Regions from separate parts of the Rhizobium sp. G187 genome, predicted to be linked through region 1. Evidence: predicted binding sites of a transcription regulator. Region 1 holds the regulator's gene; each other region holds the start of a gene.

Evidence for each region. Region 1 encodes LexA, which represses DNA repair genes until DNA is damaged. Its sites were predicted from a motif close to TGTTCNNNNTGTGTTCNG; they were not measured.
Region 2: the regulator LexA is predicted to act here: its motif matches at 1,623-1,640, upstream of ACSV9I_RS01435 (ATP-dependent helicase).
Region 3: the regulator LexA is predicted to act here: its motif matches at 1,821-1,838, upstream of ACSV9I_RS14250 (ImuA family protein).

Annotation. Positions count from the first base shown of each region.
Region 1 is NZ_JBPUGM010000001.1:741,416-746,244, forward strand. It holds gene kdsA (3-deoxy-8-phosphooctulonate synthase) at 1-601, opposite strand, end outside; gene ACSV9I_RS03510 (VOC family protein) at 598-1,491, opposite strand; gene ACSV9I_RS03515 (DUF1003 domain-containing protein) at 1,505-2,056, opposite strand; gene lexA (transcriptional repressor LexA) at 2,235-2,948, shown strand; gene ACSV9I_RS03525 (ComEC/Rec2 family competence protein) at 2,978-4,829, opposite strand, start outside.
Region 2 is NZ_JBPUGM010000001.1:310,017-314,845, forward strand. It holds gene ACSV9I_RS01435 (ATP-dependent helicase) at 1-1,580, opposite strand, end outside; gene ACSV9I_RS01440 (efflux RND transporter periplasmic adaptor subunit) at 1,860-3,116, shown strand; gene ACSV9I_RS01445 (efflux RND transporter permease subunit) at 3,113-4,829, shown strand, end outside.
Region 3 is NZ_JBPUGM010000004.1:370,815-375,643, reverse strand. It holds gene ACSV9I_RS14255 (DNA polymerase Y family protein) at 1-798, opposite strand, end outside; gene ACSV9I_RS14250 (ImuA family protein) at 839-1,801, opposite strand; gene ACSV9I_RS14245 (metallopeptidase family protein) at 1,960-2,403, shown strand; gene ACSV9I_RS14240 (SDR family oxidoreductase) at 2,553-3,302, shown strand; gene ftrA (transcriptional regulator FtrA) at 3,311-4,327, opposite strand; gene ACSV9I_RS14230 (rhodanese-like domain-containing protein) at 4,395-4,793, shown strand; gene ACSV9I_RS14225 (RNA pyrophosphohydrolase) at 4,806-4,829, opposite strand, start outside.

The DNA of each region.
Region 1 (4,829 bases):
CGGGTGCACCCATGGCCGCCATAATCGGCAAAGAGCGCATATCGGAGACGAGCGTGTTATAGCCGAAGGAGGCGCCGCGTTCGCAGAGAAGGACATTCGGGTTGCCGCTGGCATTCAGCTTGTTCAGCACGTTTTTCATGTCCCAGGGCGCCAGAAACTGACCCTTCTTGACATTGATGGCACGTCCTGTTTTGGCGGCCGCAACAAGAAGATCGGTCTGGCGGCACAGAAAGGCCGGGATCTGCAAAACGTCCACAGTCGGTGCAACGGCCGCACACTGTTCCTCGGTATGGATGTCGGTGAGGACCGGAACGCCAAATTCCTTCTTGATGTCGGCAAAGACTTCCATTGCTGTTTCGAGGCCGATACCACGCTCGGCCGAAAGCGACGTACGGTTTGCCTTATCGAAGGACGACTTGTAGACGAGACCGAGGCCGAGCTCGCGGCAGAGCTCAACCAGCTGGCCGGCGATCATGAAGGCATGATCACGGCTTTCCATCTGGCAGGGTCCGGCGATCAGCGCAAAACGGCCCGTTTGCGAGAAAACGGCCTTACCCGCGCCTTCACCAACGGTCACTTCAGAATTGGTAGCCTTACTCATTTGATCTCCTCGAAGGCAAAGGCGACGCCCTGGCCCTTTTCCGGCGCGACAACAATGCGCGCGCCCTTTCTCTGATAGGTGACGCCATTAGCAGCGAGACAGGCTTCTGTCACGCCGAGATCCCGGCTCGTCATGACAACGGCCGCGCCGATCAAGCCCCTGCCCGCCGTTACCACCGTCTGGCCGTAGTGGGCGACAAAACCTTCGGGCGTCAGCACCTCGACCACCGCATTGCCACTCTGGATCGACAGACCGAAGGAATGGGCCGTGACGTCGCGCTGCGCCAAAACCGTTTCGAACAGATACTGGAAGTCGCTCGGATTATCTTCAACGAGAACCACACGCGCCAAGCCGATTGACGCATTCGGATGGACTGCTAGCAACCCGCGATCCACCGGCAAGACATTCACCCGCTGACAGGCAAAGGCGAAGAAGTCCGGCGCGCGCAGATCGGCGGCGAAGGCGAGACGAAACGTGCCATCCGCAGTTCGCCCGTCGGGAAACCGAAAGGTCCGCGAGAACTGAAGCACCTCACCCGCACTCATGCCCTCTTCGACGAAACGCTTGTGATCCGTTTCGGCACCATCAGACTTGACGACAACGGCCGACAAACCCTCATCACGACGGAACCGAAAGGCAAGATGACGGGCAACGAACACATTGCCGCCTTTTGCCGCGACCTCGCAATCCTCGCGGCTACCGACCGCCAAGGGCTCAAGATAGGTATCGTCGGTGAAGAAGACACAGGCGTTTTCGGTGCCAAAGGGATGGCGCGCATCGCTCGCCACGGTAAAACCGAGCGCGGACAGCCGAGCCCTTGCCTGATCAAGAGATCCAACCGGCAGCACCAGATGGTCGATGGCGCGTGATGCTTGACTATCTTCAATCATGTCCAGCTCCTGCTCAGGATTGCGGAGTGTTGGTGGTCGGATTCGAAAGTGCACTGATGACGTGATGCAATTCGGCGAGCTCGCGCCGTGCCTCGCGCAACTCCGTCAGAACCTGCTCATCGATTTTGTGATGGAGCGCCAGCACCTCGATTTCAGCCTTTAGGTTGATCTCATAATCCTTGGCAGCCATGAAACGATCGCGCTCGGCCTGCCGGTTCTGGCTCATCATAATGATTGGCGCCTGAATGGCAGCCAGCATGGACAAGATGAGATTGAGAAAAATGAAGGGATAAGGATCGAGTGCATTGCTGGCCAGCAGAACGGTGTTGGTAACGGTCCAGCCTGTCAGAAACAGGAAAAAGCCGATGATGAAGGCCCAGGAGCCGCCGATCCGGGCGATCGAGTCGGCCAGTCTCTGACCGGTTGTCGCATCCGCCTGGAATTCCTGACTTGCATCTGTCGATACGACACGACGTTCGAGGGCGCGCGCGAGAACGCGCTTCTCCGAAGATGTAAGATCCGACTCACGCTTGCCGAGCAATGTCCGCTCGATCTCCTTTAGCATCGCCAACCCTTTTCCTCTCGCCGGCGGCATTCAATACACCAATCTCGGTGCAAAAACCCACCTTCCCCCGCCTATCGCATTTTCTGCTGTGATCTTCACGGAAATTTATCCACTTGCGGAACACAAATGGAACATATAGGGTCCGTTCTGGATTTGTTTCATTGATGAGGCATCGGATATGCTGACGCGAAAGCAACAGGAACTGCTTCTTTTCATCCATGAGCGGATGAAAGAATCGGGCGTTCCGCCCTCCTTCGACGAAATGAAGGATGCGCTGGATCTCGCCTCGAAATCAGGCATTCACCGACTGATCACGGCACTTGAAGAACGCGGCTTTATCCGCAGGCTGCCGAATAGGGCGCGAGCCCTCGAAGTTATAAAGTTGCCCGAGGCCTATACGCAGAGCCTGCAGCCACGCCGTGGCTTTTCGCCAAGCGTCATTGAGGGCAGTCTCGGCAAGCCGCCTGCCCCTTCGGTCGTCAAGGCACCGAGTGAAGAGCGCAGCCCATCGGTTACTGTACCAGTCATGGGGCGGATTGCAGCGGGCGTTCCGATTTCAGCCATTCAGAACAACACCCATGACATCTCAGTGCCCCATGAAATGATCGGCTCGGGCGAGCACTACGCTCTCGAGGTCAAAGGCGACTCGATGATCGATGCCGGCATTCTCGACGGTGATACGGTCATCATTCGAAATGCGTCCAATGCAAATCCCGGCGACATTGTCGTCGCCCTGGTTGATGACGAAGAAGCAACATTGAAGCGCTTCCGCCGTCGGGGTGCCTCTATTGCGCTTGAAGCCGCGAACCCAGCCTATGAAACCCGAATCTTCGGCCCAGACAGGGTGAAGATTCAGGGCAAGCTGGTTGGGCTGATCCGCCGCTATCACTGAGGACAGCCTCTTATGGTCGGCTTCGGTGCTCATCGTATGCCGGCCATGGTCGCACTATCATGCTTGTCTGCGCTCTCACCTGTACGCCAGTCGTAGAGGCGATGTGCAGTCCAGGGGCGCGGCAGGCCGTCGAAGGCCGCGCGCACTTGGATCGAACTTTTCTTTCCGCGTCCCGGTGCGATTTCTATTTCTAGCGCGCCACTCATGCGCAGGGTGCTCTCCGTGAAGAGGATAGTGCCGGACCGGCATTGGGACATACGACTTCGCGAGGCTAGGATAACGATGTCGGCGGTGTCGCACGCTGCGCCGAGGAGATCCGGCCGATCGAGGGTCATGAGTGTCCGGGTGCTAAACTTTGCCACGCAGGCGCCTTTCAGGCAGGTGAATGCCTTCGGCGTCGCCTTGCGCACCAGTTCCGTAAAGATCTTCGCTGCCTCTCTTTGATCGGTATCGCTCAATTCTTGCCGTGGCGGACCTTGTCGTGAAGAATCTTTGACGTCCCCGCTTTGCACGGTATCCGGGCTCCAAGCCGCTCGCTCAGGCAACGGCGGAACGTCTGCCTCGATCGGGACGGCCACTGTGTCAACGTCGAGAACCGGGCGCCATTGATCGAAGAGGAAAGCTGGCGGCTTCTTTTTATTGGTGGCGAGGATGCCGCGGTCCGTATCGACAAAGAAGGCGACGAGGCGGCCGTCTTCGCTGACAAAAAGATTGGAAGGCTTTTCAAGGGGCGCCAACCACGCCAGAGCCGCCGTCACGATGAACAGGCATGCGCCGACGAGGCGGAGCCGCGTGCGCAGCAAGGTCAAGAGCAGCAGGCCAAGAACGGTTCCGGCAATAAACCAGGCCGGCTGGCGCGGGAAGACATAACCATCGCCCCAGGCAGCGACGGTGTGCGCCACGACCATAACAAGATCCAGCCCCGCCCCCATCACCCAAAGAAAAGGTGCATCGAGGCCAAATGGCATCAGCAGCATGGCGACGAAACCGGCCGGCATCACCACAACCGAAATCAGGGGCATGGCGGCAAGATTGGCCTCAAGTCCATGGGTCGAGAGACGATGAAAATGCGAAATTGAGAAAATGGCGGTGGCCATGCCACCGATCAGGGATGTCGCAAGTGTACCGCCCGCAAACTTTCCGGCAGCCGCCACGAATCGCGCCGGCAAAGATCTGCCCCTGGGCAGGAGCGGCGGCGGCTTTGCCGTCCATCCGGCGTAACCGGCGATCAGGGCTGCAGTCGCAGCAAAAGACATCTGGAAACTTGGCCCCATCACCGATGACGGCTGAACAACCAACATCCCGATGGCCGCCAGTGCGAAATTGCGTAGGCTGATCGCTGGTCGATCGAGGAGGACGGCTGTCAGCATGATGGCCGTCATCAGATAGGCTCTCAGGGCCGAGATCTGATAACCGGAGATCAACACATAGCCCGTCGTTGCGACAAGGGCGCCGCCAGCCGCCAGTTTCTTGATTGGAACCCGTTGGGCTATGACCGGCAAAAGGCTGAGGGTGGCGCGAAGCCCTACGAAGAAAATGCCCGCGGCGAGCGCCATGTTCAGTCCGGAAATCGCCGTGATATGGGCAAGTCCGGACACCCGTAGCGCCTCGGTCGCCTCGGGTGACATGGAACGGCGCTCGCCCGTGATGATGGAGGCAGCAAAAGCGCCGGTATCGCCCGGCAGGACATCACGGATTCGGCTGGAGATCCGATCACGGAAGGAAAAGAGCGCCTTGTCGAATCGTTGTAACCACCCGTTGCGAGCCTCGGGATCAAGACCCGCCGATGCTGGCGGTCCGAGAAAGAAGCCGACCGCACCAATGCCTGCGTAGTAGCTCTGGAAGGCAAAGTCATTCATGCCCGGCAAAGCAGGCCCCGAA
Region 2 (4,829 bases), 430 kb from region 1:
AGGGATTGCCAGCGACGGAAATCGGTGACGACATCGAAAAGCGCCTTGCGGGCTTTCGGCTTCAATTCGTCGGTCTCGATGATGTCGCCCGCTGCCGCGAGCATCGGGATGTCGCGCGCCCGGGCATAGTCGTGCAGATTGCGGATCGTCGTGTCGCCGAGGCCGCGCTTCGGCGTGTTGACGATGCGCTCGAAAGCGAGGTCGTCGGCTGGCTGACAGACGAGCCGGAAATAAGCCATGGCGTCGCGGATTTCGAGCCGCTCATAGAAGCGCGGGCCGCCGATGACGCGGTAGTTCAGGCCAAGCGTGACAAAGCGATCTTCGAACTCGCGCATCTGGAAGGAGGCGCGCACAAGGATCGCCATGTTGTTTAGCGGATGCTGGTTGCGCTGCAGCTGCTCGATTTCCTCGCCGACGGCACGGGCTTCCTCTTCCGAATCCCAAGCGGCGTGAACCACGACCTTCTCGTCATTCGGGTCGACACGGTCGGTGAAAAGCGTTTTGCCGAGGCGGCCTTCATTATGGGCAATCAGATGGCCGGCAGCGCCGAGGATATGTTCGGTCGAGCGATAATTGCGCTCGAGTTTGATGACCCTTGCGCCGGGGAAGTCCTTGTCGAAACGCAGGATGTTGTCGACTTCCGCGCCACGCCAGCCATAGATCGACTGGTCGTCGTCGCCGACGCAGCAGACATTCTGTGCGACGCCCGGCGGACGCTGGGCAAGCAGCCGCAGCCACATGTACTGAGCGGTGTTGGTGTCCTGATACTCGTCGACCAGGATGTATTTGAACCGCTGGTGATATTCCTTCAGGAGATCCGGATTGGCCTTGAACATGCGGATCGGATGCAGAAGAAGGTCACCGAAATCACAGGCATTCAGCGTCTTCAATCGGTTCTGGTAAGCGGCATAGAGTTCGCGTCCCTTGCCGTTTGCGAAGGCACGGGCATCACCCTCGGGGATTTGCGCCGGGTCCAGGCCCTTGTTCTTCCACCCGTCGATCATGCCGGCGAACTGCTTGGCCGGCCAGCGCTTGTCGTCGATGCCTTCGGCCTGGATCAACTGTTTGATCAGCCGGACAACGTCATCCGTATCGAGAATCGTAAAATCCGACGACAGGCCGACCAGTTCTGCATGGCGGCGCAGCAGCTTGACGCCGATCGAGTGGAATGTGCCGAGCCAGGGCATGCCCTCCACCTGTCCGCCGACGAGGAGGCCAATGCGCTCCTTCATCTCGCGTGCCGCCTTGTTGGTGAAGGTGACGGCGAGGATCTGACTCGGGAAGGCGCTGTTGGTTGCCAAAATATGCGCGATGCGGGTGGTGAGAACGCGTGTCTTGCCTGTGCCGGCGCCTGCCAGCACGAGGACGGGACCGTCGACGGTCTCCACGGCCTCACGTTGCTCGGGGTTCAGGCCGGACAGATAGTCGGGTGCGCGTGCCTGATCGCGAGCCGCCATGGCGCGCGCCGCAATTCCAAGACCACCCCCTGCTGCCGGTGGGGCAGGCGCAGGTTCGATGCTCTTCTTGCGTGGTGCCGGCTCTTCGTCGAAGAAGGGAATGTCGTCAAAACCGTTACTCATGCGGCCCAATGTAGTGATTCGGGTCGGAAAGGCCAGTGCGGGCGTTCTGGTTTTATTCCCGTCCACTGCTGATGTGCCATTTTTCTCGCGACCTTGCTGGCCGCATGCTATCGTTTGCCGTCTCCCACTTGCGACCTTGGGAAGGTATGAGGCTGTTGATCACGGCGGCGTGAAATCGCGTGATATTACAAATCAGTAAGCTTGCATTCCATACATTGCCTTTGAGGTGCAACGCACAATACTTGTCTCCAAACGTTTTATGACCGACCGGAGCCCAGCATGCCCTTCTGGAAGCAACTTGCCACGACCTGTCTTCTTCTGCTGGTTGCCCTTGCCGGATGGATCTGGCTTTCCCCCGAAGCGGCCCGGACGCTTGTTCAGATGGGCGCGCCGGAGCGTGTCGTGTCGATGCTGTCTGGTCCGTTGAATGCCGAGGGCAGTGATGCGCAGCCCAAGCGTGGGGCTGGTGCCCCTGCAGGTGCCCAGGGTGATGGACAGGGCCAGGCCCGCGGTGCTGGGCAAGGGGCAGGTCAAGGAGCAGGCCAAGGTGGAGGGCAGCGGCGCGGCAATCAGTCGATCCTGATTGCTGCCGAACGTGTTTCCATGGGGGTGGTCAATGACCGACTGAGTGCGATCGGTGACGGTGTGGCGATGGCCGCCGTGACGGTCATGCCGCAGGCTTCGGGCACCATTTCGGAGATTTTGGTCGGTTCCGGCAAGCGGGTGGCAAAGGGCGACGTGATCGCCCGACTGGACAGTGAAGAGCAGGTGATCTTGCGTGATCAGGCGGCCGTTGCCCTGCGCAGCGCCACGGAACGCGCGGAATCCTATCGCAACCTGCGGAGCTTTTCGCGCCTTGAGGTGCTGGACGCCGAGATTGCCGAGGAGCAAGCGCAACTGCAGCTGACCACGGCCGAGTTGAACCTCAAGCGTCGTCAGATTGCAGCGCCGATCGACGGTGTCATCGGGATTGTCGCGGTCAATGTCGGTGACAATGTTACCACTTCAACCTCCATCGTATCCCTAGATGACCGCTCGCAGTTGCTCGTCGATTTCTGGGCGCCGGAACGGTTCGCCACGGCACTGCGACCGGGTCTCCAGGTGGAGGCCACGTCGGTTTCGCGTCCCGGGCAGGTGTTCTCCGGTGCAATTGACGCCGTCGACAGCCGTGTCGATCCGGCAAGCCGCACCATGCGCGTCAGGGCACGGATCGACAACGCCGATGACATGTTGCGGGCCGGCATGTCGTTTGGTGTCAGCATGCGCTTCGAGGGGGATCGCTACCCGTCCGTTAATCCTCTGGCTGTGCAGTGGGACGGTGAGGGCGCCTTCGTCTGGCAGGTCGTCGAGGAAAAGTCGGTGAAGACGCGCGTTCGGATTATCCAGCGCAATTCAGACCAGGTTCTTGTCGATGCGCCGCTGAAAGAAGGCGATCTGGTGGCGGTGGAAGGCCTGCAGCGCGTGCGCGAAAACGGCCCAGTCAACGTCGCCAATGCTGAAGAGCTGAAATCTACTGCGGAGGTTGCCGTCCGATGAGCACGAGCGAATTGCCCCCGTCTGACGGATCGCGCAGTTTTACTGCGACCTTCATTCGCCGGCCGGTGCTGGCGGCGGTGCTCAACACGCTTCTGGTCGTTGCCGGTCTGGCGGCGCTTGCCGGCGTCGAAGTCCGCGAATTGCCGGATGTCGACCAGCCGGTGATTTCGGTCAGTGTCGATTATGACGGCGCCTCGGCCCAAACCATGGACCAGGAGGTGACAACCGTCATCGAAGGTGCACTCGCCCGTGTCAGCGGGTTGAAGTCGATGTCGTCGCGTTCGCAGTTCGGCTCAAGTCGGACCACGCTCGAATTCAACGACAGTGTCGATCTCGCCGTTGCTGCAAACGATGTGCGCGATGCGCTTGGCAGGGTAACCAACAGCTTGCCTGACGATGCCGAGGAACCGCGCATTGTGAAGGCCGACTCCGATGCGCAGCCGATCATGCGTCTGTCGGTGACCTCCTCGTCGCTGAGCATGGAAGACCTGACTGATTTTGTCGACAACGAGATTGCAGACCGCTTTGCTGCCGTCGAGGGGGTGGCAGACGTCCAGATCTACGGCGACCAGGAGAAGGTCTTCCGCATCGACGTCAATCAGGCGGCGCTTGCAAGCCGCGGCTTGAATGTCGCGGACCTCTCCGATGCTTTGCAATCTGCATCGCTCGATGTGCCGGCTGGCTCCCTCGAATCGATGACGCAGGACATTGTGGTGCGTGCCACCGCAAGCCTTTCCACGATCGAGGATTTCGAAAACGTACTGATCGGCGATCGCGTGCGTTTGCGCGACGTTGCCACGATCACACTTGGCCCGGACGATGGGTCGACGTCGCTTCGGTCCAACTCCGTTCAGGGTGTTGGCCTCGGCATTTTGCGCCAGGCGCAGTCAAACACGCTCAGCATCTCTGCGGGTGTGACCGCCGCCGTCGAGGAGTTAAAAGGCGTGCTGCCCGAGGGCACCCGCATCGTCATCAGCAGCGATGATGCCGTGTTTATCCAAGGGGCACTGCACGAAGTCGAACTTGCGCTTTTGCTGTCGGCTGCCATCGTCGTCGTGGTTCTCTATCTTTTCCTGCGCGATTGGCGCGCCACGCTGATCCCGGCCCTTACCATGCCTGTTGCGCTGATCGGTACATTGGCGGCGATCCATGTCGCCGGCTTCTCGATCAATATCCTGACATTGCTGGCGATCGTTTTGGCGACGGGCCTCGTCGTCGACGATGCGATTGTCGTTCTGGAAAACATTGTGCGAAGACGGGCTGAAGGCATGGGACCACGGGCAGCGGCCGTGATTGGCACGCAGGAAGTGTTCTTCGCCGTCTTGGCCACGACCGCGACCCTTGCGGCTGTCTTCGTGCCTTTGTCTTTCCTGCCCGGTCAGCTGGGCGGCCTCTTTCGAGAATTCGGCTTCGTGCTGGCGCTGGCCGTGCTTCTGTCATCCGTTACGGCGCTCACGCTCTGCCCAATGATGGCGTCTCGCATGCTCACTCGTGCCCATGCGCCAAAGCCGGGTTTGTTGACGCGCTTTGGTGATGGTTTCGCCAACCTGTATCGCCGGACGCTTGGCGCCTGCCTGCGCAATCCGCTGATCGTTGTGGTGGTGGCCGCGATATTTTCTGCCGCCGCTTTCATGACGTTCCAGACCATTCCGAACGAGCTGACGCCGCGCGAAGACCGGTCCATGGTGACCATGCGCCTCTCGACGCCGCAGG
Region 3 (4,829 bases), on a different contig from region 1:
GGGATCGCGCAAGGGAGCGGAGGCCCCAACCTCGATGCGGAAGACACGACCGTCGACGCGGAACACCAGGAGTTCGAACAGGCGACCGCCCTCGCCGCGGGCTTCGAGCGCGGTCTTCAGGCCGCCGGCGAGACGGCCGGCAAGGTCGAGCACATGGTCTTCGCTGACAATCGGTTCGGCCAGCCGCCGTTCGGCCGAGAGGAGCGGCAGCATGCGGCGCGGCGAAATCGGCTCGCCTTCGTGGCCGAGCGCCTGATCGAGGCGCAGGATCGGGACCGGGCCGAAACGGCGGGTGATCGGCGGACGCGGCGCAGCGATCAGGTCGCCCACCGTCTTTAACCCGACGCGTGCAAGATTGGCCAGCGTGCCCGCATCAAGGCGCAGGGCCGCGACCGGCAGGGGTGACAGAACCCGGATAGCGTCGGGCGGGGAGACCAGCGTGGGACCGCCGAAGCGGCTGCAGGCGCGGGCAAGGCCTGGCGTCGAGGCGACCGAGATGTGCACGGCAAGGCCGAAGGCGGTGAGGCGCTGGTCCAGATCCTCGACGAGTTTCGCCTCGCCACCGAAGAGATGGGCGCAGCCGCTGATATCCAGCAGCAGACCATCCTCGCCATCGAGGGCAACGAGCGGCGTATAGCGATCACACCAGTCGGCAATCGCATCGAGAAAGCTTCGATCAGCGGCGGGATCTGCCTCCAGAACATCGAGGCCTGCACAGATTGCCCGGGCCTCGGCCAGGCCCTGGCCCACACGCAGACCAAAGCCTTCTGCTGCTTCATCAAGGGCGGTCAGGCGCATCGTATTGGCTGAGCGGCCGGCACAGGCCAGCGGCGGGCGCTCAGGAGGCGTGGTCGAGGACCGGTCCAAACGCCAGGACAGACCCCAGCGGCGGCGGGCGATGCGATCCGTCGACAGCCTCGGAAGCCAGAGGGACAGAATACGGCGATCCGAGGCCGGATGTTGGGTGAGAAGCGATGGCGCGAAGGCGGCGGTCATGGGGTGTCCACTCCAGAATGAGGTCGGTCCGGCCCGGCATGCGGGATTTTTCGACACGGATGCGAAAGACGGGGTTCCCGATGCTGCCGCCCAGCAGGGACCCGTCGGCGAGAGACCGCGCCACCGCCGGCGCGGGTTCGACAGACAGGCGAAGGGCGGCGCTCGATGCCTCCTCCTCGCCTGCCTGACGCAGGATCAACAGCCTGCCACCGGTGCCGCGTGCCTTGAGGCTGAGGCGCCGGCTTTCGGTCAGGCCGAATTTCTTCGGGTTGCCGTGCACTTCAAGCAGCACGGCGGCAAAGGCGCGCGAGGACAGGGCCGCCTCGGTGAGCCACAAGGCATCTTCGATACGACGTGGCAGGGCATGCACGAGTTGGGCGGGGGCGAGGCCGTAATCGGTCAATCCCGGCGCATAGGCACGGCCCGCCTCGCGCACGACATGCGGATCGGCGATGAAGAGCAGATGACGTGGCGCGCTGCGATTGTCCGCAGCTTCCCCAACCTCTGCTGGGGATGCCGGCATCAAGGCCAGAGACAGACCAAGCCCGGTCACTGCGCCCGCCTGCTGCAGCCGTTCGCCGCGCAGTTCGACCATCGCTCCCCGTGCCGTGAGTTCGGTGGCCAGCGGCGCGAAAACGGAGGCTGCATCGCTTCCGGCCATGCCGGTTGCGGTGTGTGCGCGTTCGTCTTGCGCGCCTGCCGCCATTGCAGCCAGGCGCGCGGCATGGTCGGGCTTTCCCTCGATGCGGGCAACTGCCTGCCTGAGGGCAAAAAGCTCTTCCGTCGCCGAAGGGCGCTGGCCCATGACGTTCTCCTTGCTCAGATGTTCCTTATTTGTTCCTATGGATTCCAGAGCTGGCGAAAAGAGTCAACGGGGGTGGAGATAAGAATTTATTCCTTCGTTGAATTCACTCTCGAAATGATGACGCAAAACCCCTATATGTGCGGCAGTAAGGAGTACCCATGGCCCGCATAGACCAGAGTGAGGATTGGCAGGAACGGCACGCGCCGACGATCAGCACGTTCGAGTCGCTGGCGATCGAGGCCTATGGCCGGCTGCCGCAGGAATTTCGCGACCTGAGTAAGGATCTCATCATCGAGATCACCGATTTTCCGACCGATGAAGTCTTCGAAGACATGGCGCTCGAAACGCCTTTCGATCTGCTGGGGCTGTTCGAAGGCCGCGGCATTTCCGAGCGTTTCACCATGGAAACCGGGATGATGCCGAACCGCATCATTCTCTACCGGCGGCCGATCCTCGATTATTGGGCGGAAAACGAGGAGACACTGGGCGACATCATCACCCATGTGCTGATCCATGAAATCGGCCACCATTTCGGTCTGTCGGACGACGACATGGAGCGCATCGAGGAAAGCGCTGACGAGGCGGCTGCCGCCGAGCGGTGAAATTGCCTCGAAGGCCGCAAGAACCGCCTTTCCACGTTCCACCTGCCTCAACTCATCCATTGCCCTTTGTCTGGTGCAAACAAGAAACGGGTGTCGCGACACCCTTGCGCCTCTCTATGTCTGGCCTCCTGAAACAGGAGGTCATCATCATGAACAGTCTTCAGGGCAAGGTTGCCATCATCACCGGCGCGTCTTCTGGCATTGGGCGTGCGACGGCCGTGCTCTTTGCGCGCGAAGGTGCAGCCGTCGTCATCAATGCTCGGCGGGCGGAAGCGCTCGACCGGGTTGCTACGGATATCCGGGCAAACGGCGGCACCGTCCAGGCGGTCGCCGGCGATGTTCGCCAGGCAGACACGCATCGGCGGCTGGTGGACACGGCTCTCGAAGCCTTCGGCCGGTTCGATATTGCGATCAACAATGCCGGCACTGTCGGACGGATCGGCCCCCTTGCCACACTGGACCCTGCGGAGTGGCAGTCCGTGGTCGATGGCAACCTCACTTGTGCCTTTCTGGCGGCTCGGGCACAGATCCCCGCCATGCAGGCGAGTGGTGGCGGTGCGCTCGTCTTCGTTTCCAGCTTCGTCGGCACCAGCGTCGGCTTGCCAGGCATGGCTGCCTATGGTGCGGCGAAAGCCGGGTTGATGGGGCTGGTGAAGGGTATCACCGCCGATTACGGCGCCGAAGGCATTCGGGCCAATGCGCTCCTGCCGGGAGGGACCGATACGGCGATGGCAGGCGACCAGACGCAGAAGGACTGGGCTGCGTCCTTGCATGCGCTGAAGCGGATTGCGCAGCCGGAAGAGATCGCGGCGGCTGCACTGTTCCTGGCCGGGCCAATGGGGAGTTTTGTTGCCGGTTCGGCACTCTATGCCGATGGCGGCAATGCGGCGGTGAAGTGAGGCCGGGCTCAGGCTGCATGGCCGAAGCGCGCGCGATAGGCGGCGGGGCTGGTGGCAAGCCGGGTACGGAAGTGGTGGCGGAGCGTCGCCGGCGTGCCGAAGCCTGCGGCAAGTGCGATGTCATCGAGTGACAGGTCTGCCTGGCGCTCCAGCAGATCGCAAGCGTGGCGCAGGCGGCGGGCGAGCAGGAATTCGCCCGGGGCAGAGCCGGTCAAGTCCTTGAACTTGCGTTGGAAGCTGCGCGTGCTCATGCCGGCGCGCGCGGCCATTTCGGCAAGCGTTACTTCCCGATCAAGATTGCCATCGATCCAGTCGATAAGGGGCGCGAGGCGCTGGCCTTCACGCTCCTGCGGTACGGGTTTGATGATGAACTGGGCCTGGCCACCCTCGCGATGCGGCGGCACGACGAGGCGGCGGGCAACGCTGTTGGCGGCTTCTGCGCCGAAATCACGGCGCACGACATGGAGACAAAGATCGATGCCGGCTGCACTGCCGGCGGCGGTCATCACCTGCCCTTCATCGACATAGAGCACGTCCGGATCGAGCTTGATCAGAGGGAAGCGGCTGCGGATCGCATCGGCATAACGCCAGTGGGTGGTGGCGCGGTGGCCGTCGAGAAGGCCGGTGGCAGCCAGAACCGCAAGTCCCGAGCAGAGGGACATCAGCCTTGCACCGCGGGCATGGGCAGCACGCAGGGTTTCGATGAGCAGCGCTGGAACGGGTTCGCCGATACCGCGCCAACCGGGCACGACGATCAGATCGGCTTCGGCGATGAGGTCGAGATTGCCGCTCGTCGTGACGGTGAGGCCGCCGGCCGCGCGCAAGGGGCCGGGCTCGATGGCGGCGGTGGCATGGCGATACCAGTCATGGCCCAGTTCCGGCCGCGCCAAACCGAAGACTTCCACCGCCACGCCGAATTCGAAGGTGCAGAGGCCGTCATAGGCCAGCGTGACGACACGGGGACCGGTGAGGGGGGAGGAGGCGAAGGGTGAATTCATTGGCGCAATCTTTACGCATGTTGGCATTCAGGCCAGTTTCGCTCATTGCAGGAAAAAGGCAAGATCTCTCCATCGAAACACCAAGGAGATGCCCATGCCGAGCCATGTCACTGAAATTCCCGCCGCCGATCCTGCCCTGGTCGCGGCTCACTATGCGGCACGGCTTTCCTTCGAGACGGATTGCTGGGACGTGCATGCGGTGTTGGAAAAGGGGGAGCCGGATTTCGTGCTTCTCGACGTGCGCGGACCGGCATTGTTCGAAAAGGCGCATGTGCCAGGCGCGATCAACCTGCCGCATGGCAAGATGACGGAGCGGAAGATGGCGGAATGGCCCGAGGATACGCTGTTCGTGGTCTATTGCGCCGGACCGCATTGCAATGGCACCGACAAGGCAGCCCTTCGGCTGGCCCGGCTTGGCCGCAAGGTGAAGGTGATGATCGGCGGCATGACCGGCTGGGCGGATGAAGGTTTCGCGGTCGCGACGGGGTTATGAACGGGCTGCCGGTCAGCCTGCCAGGTGGGAGAACTC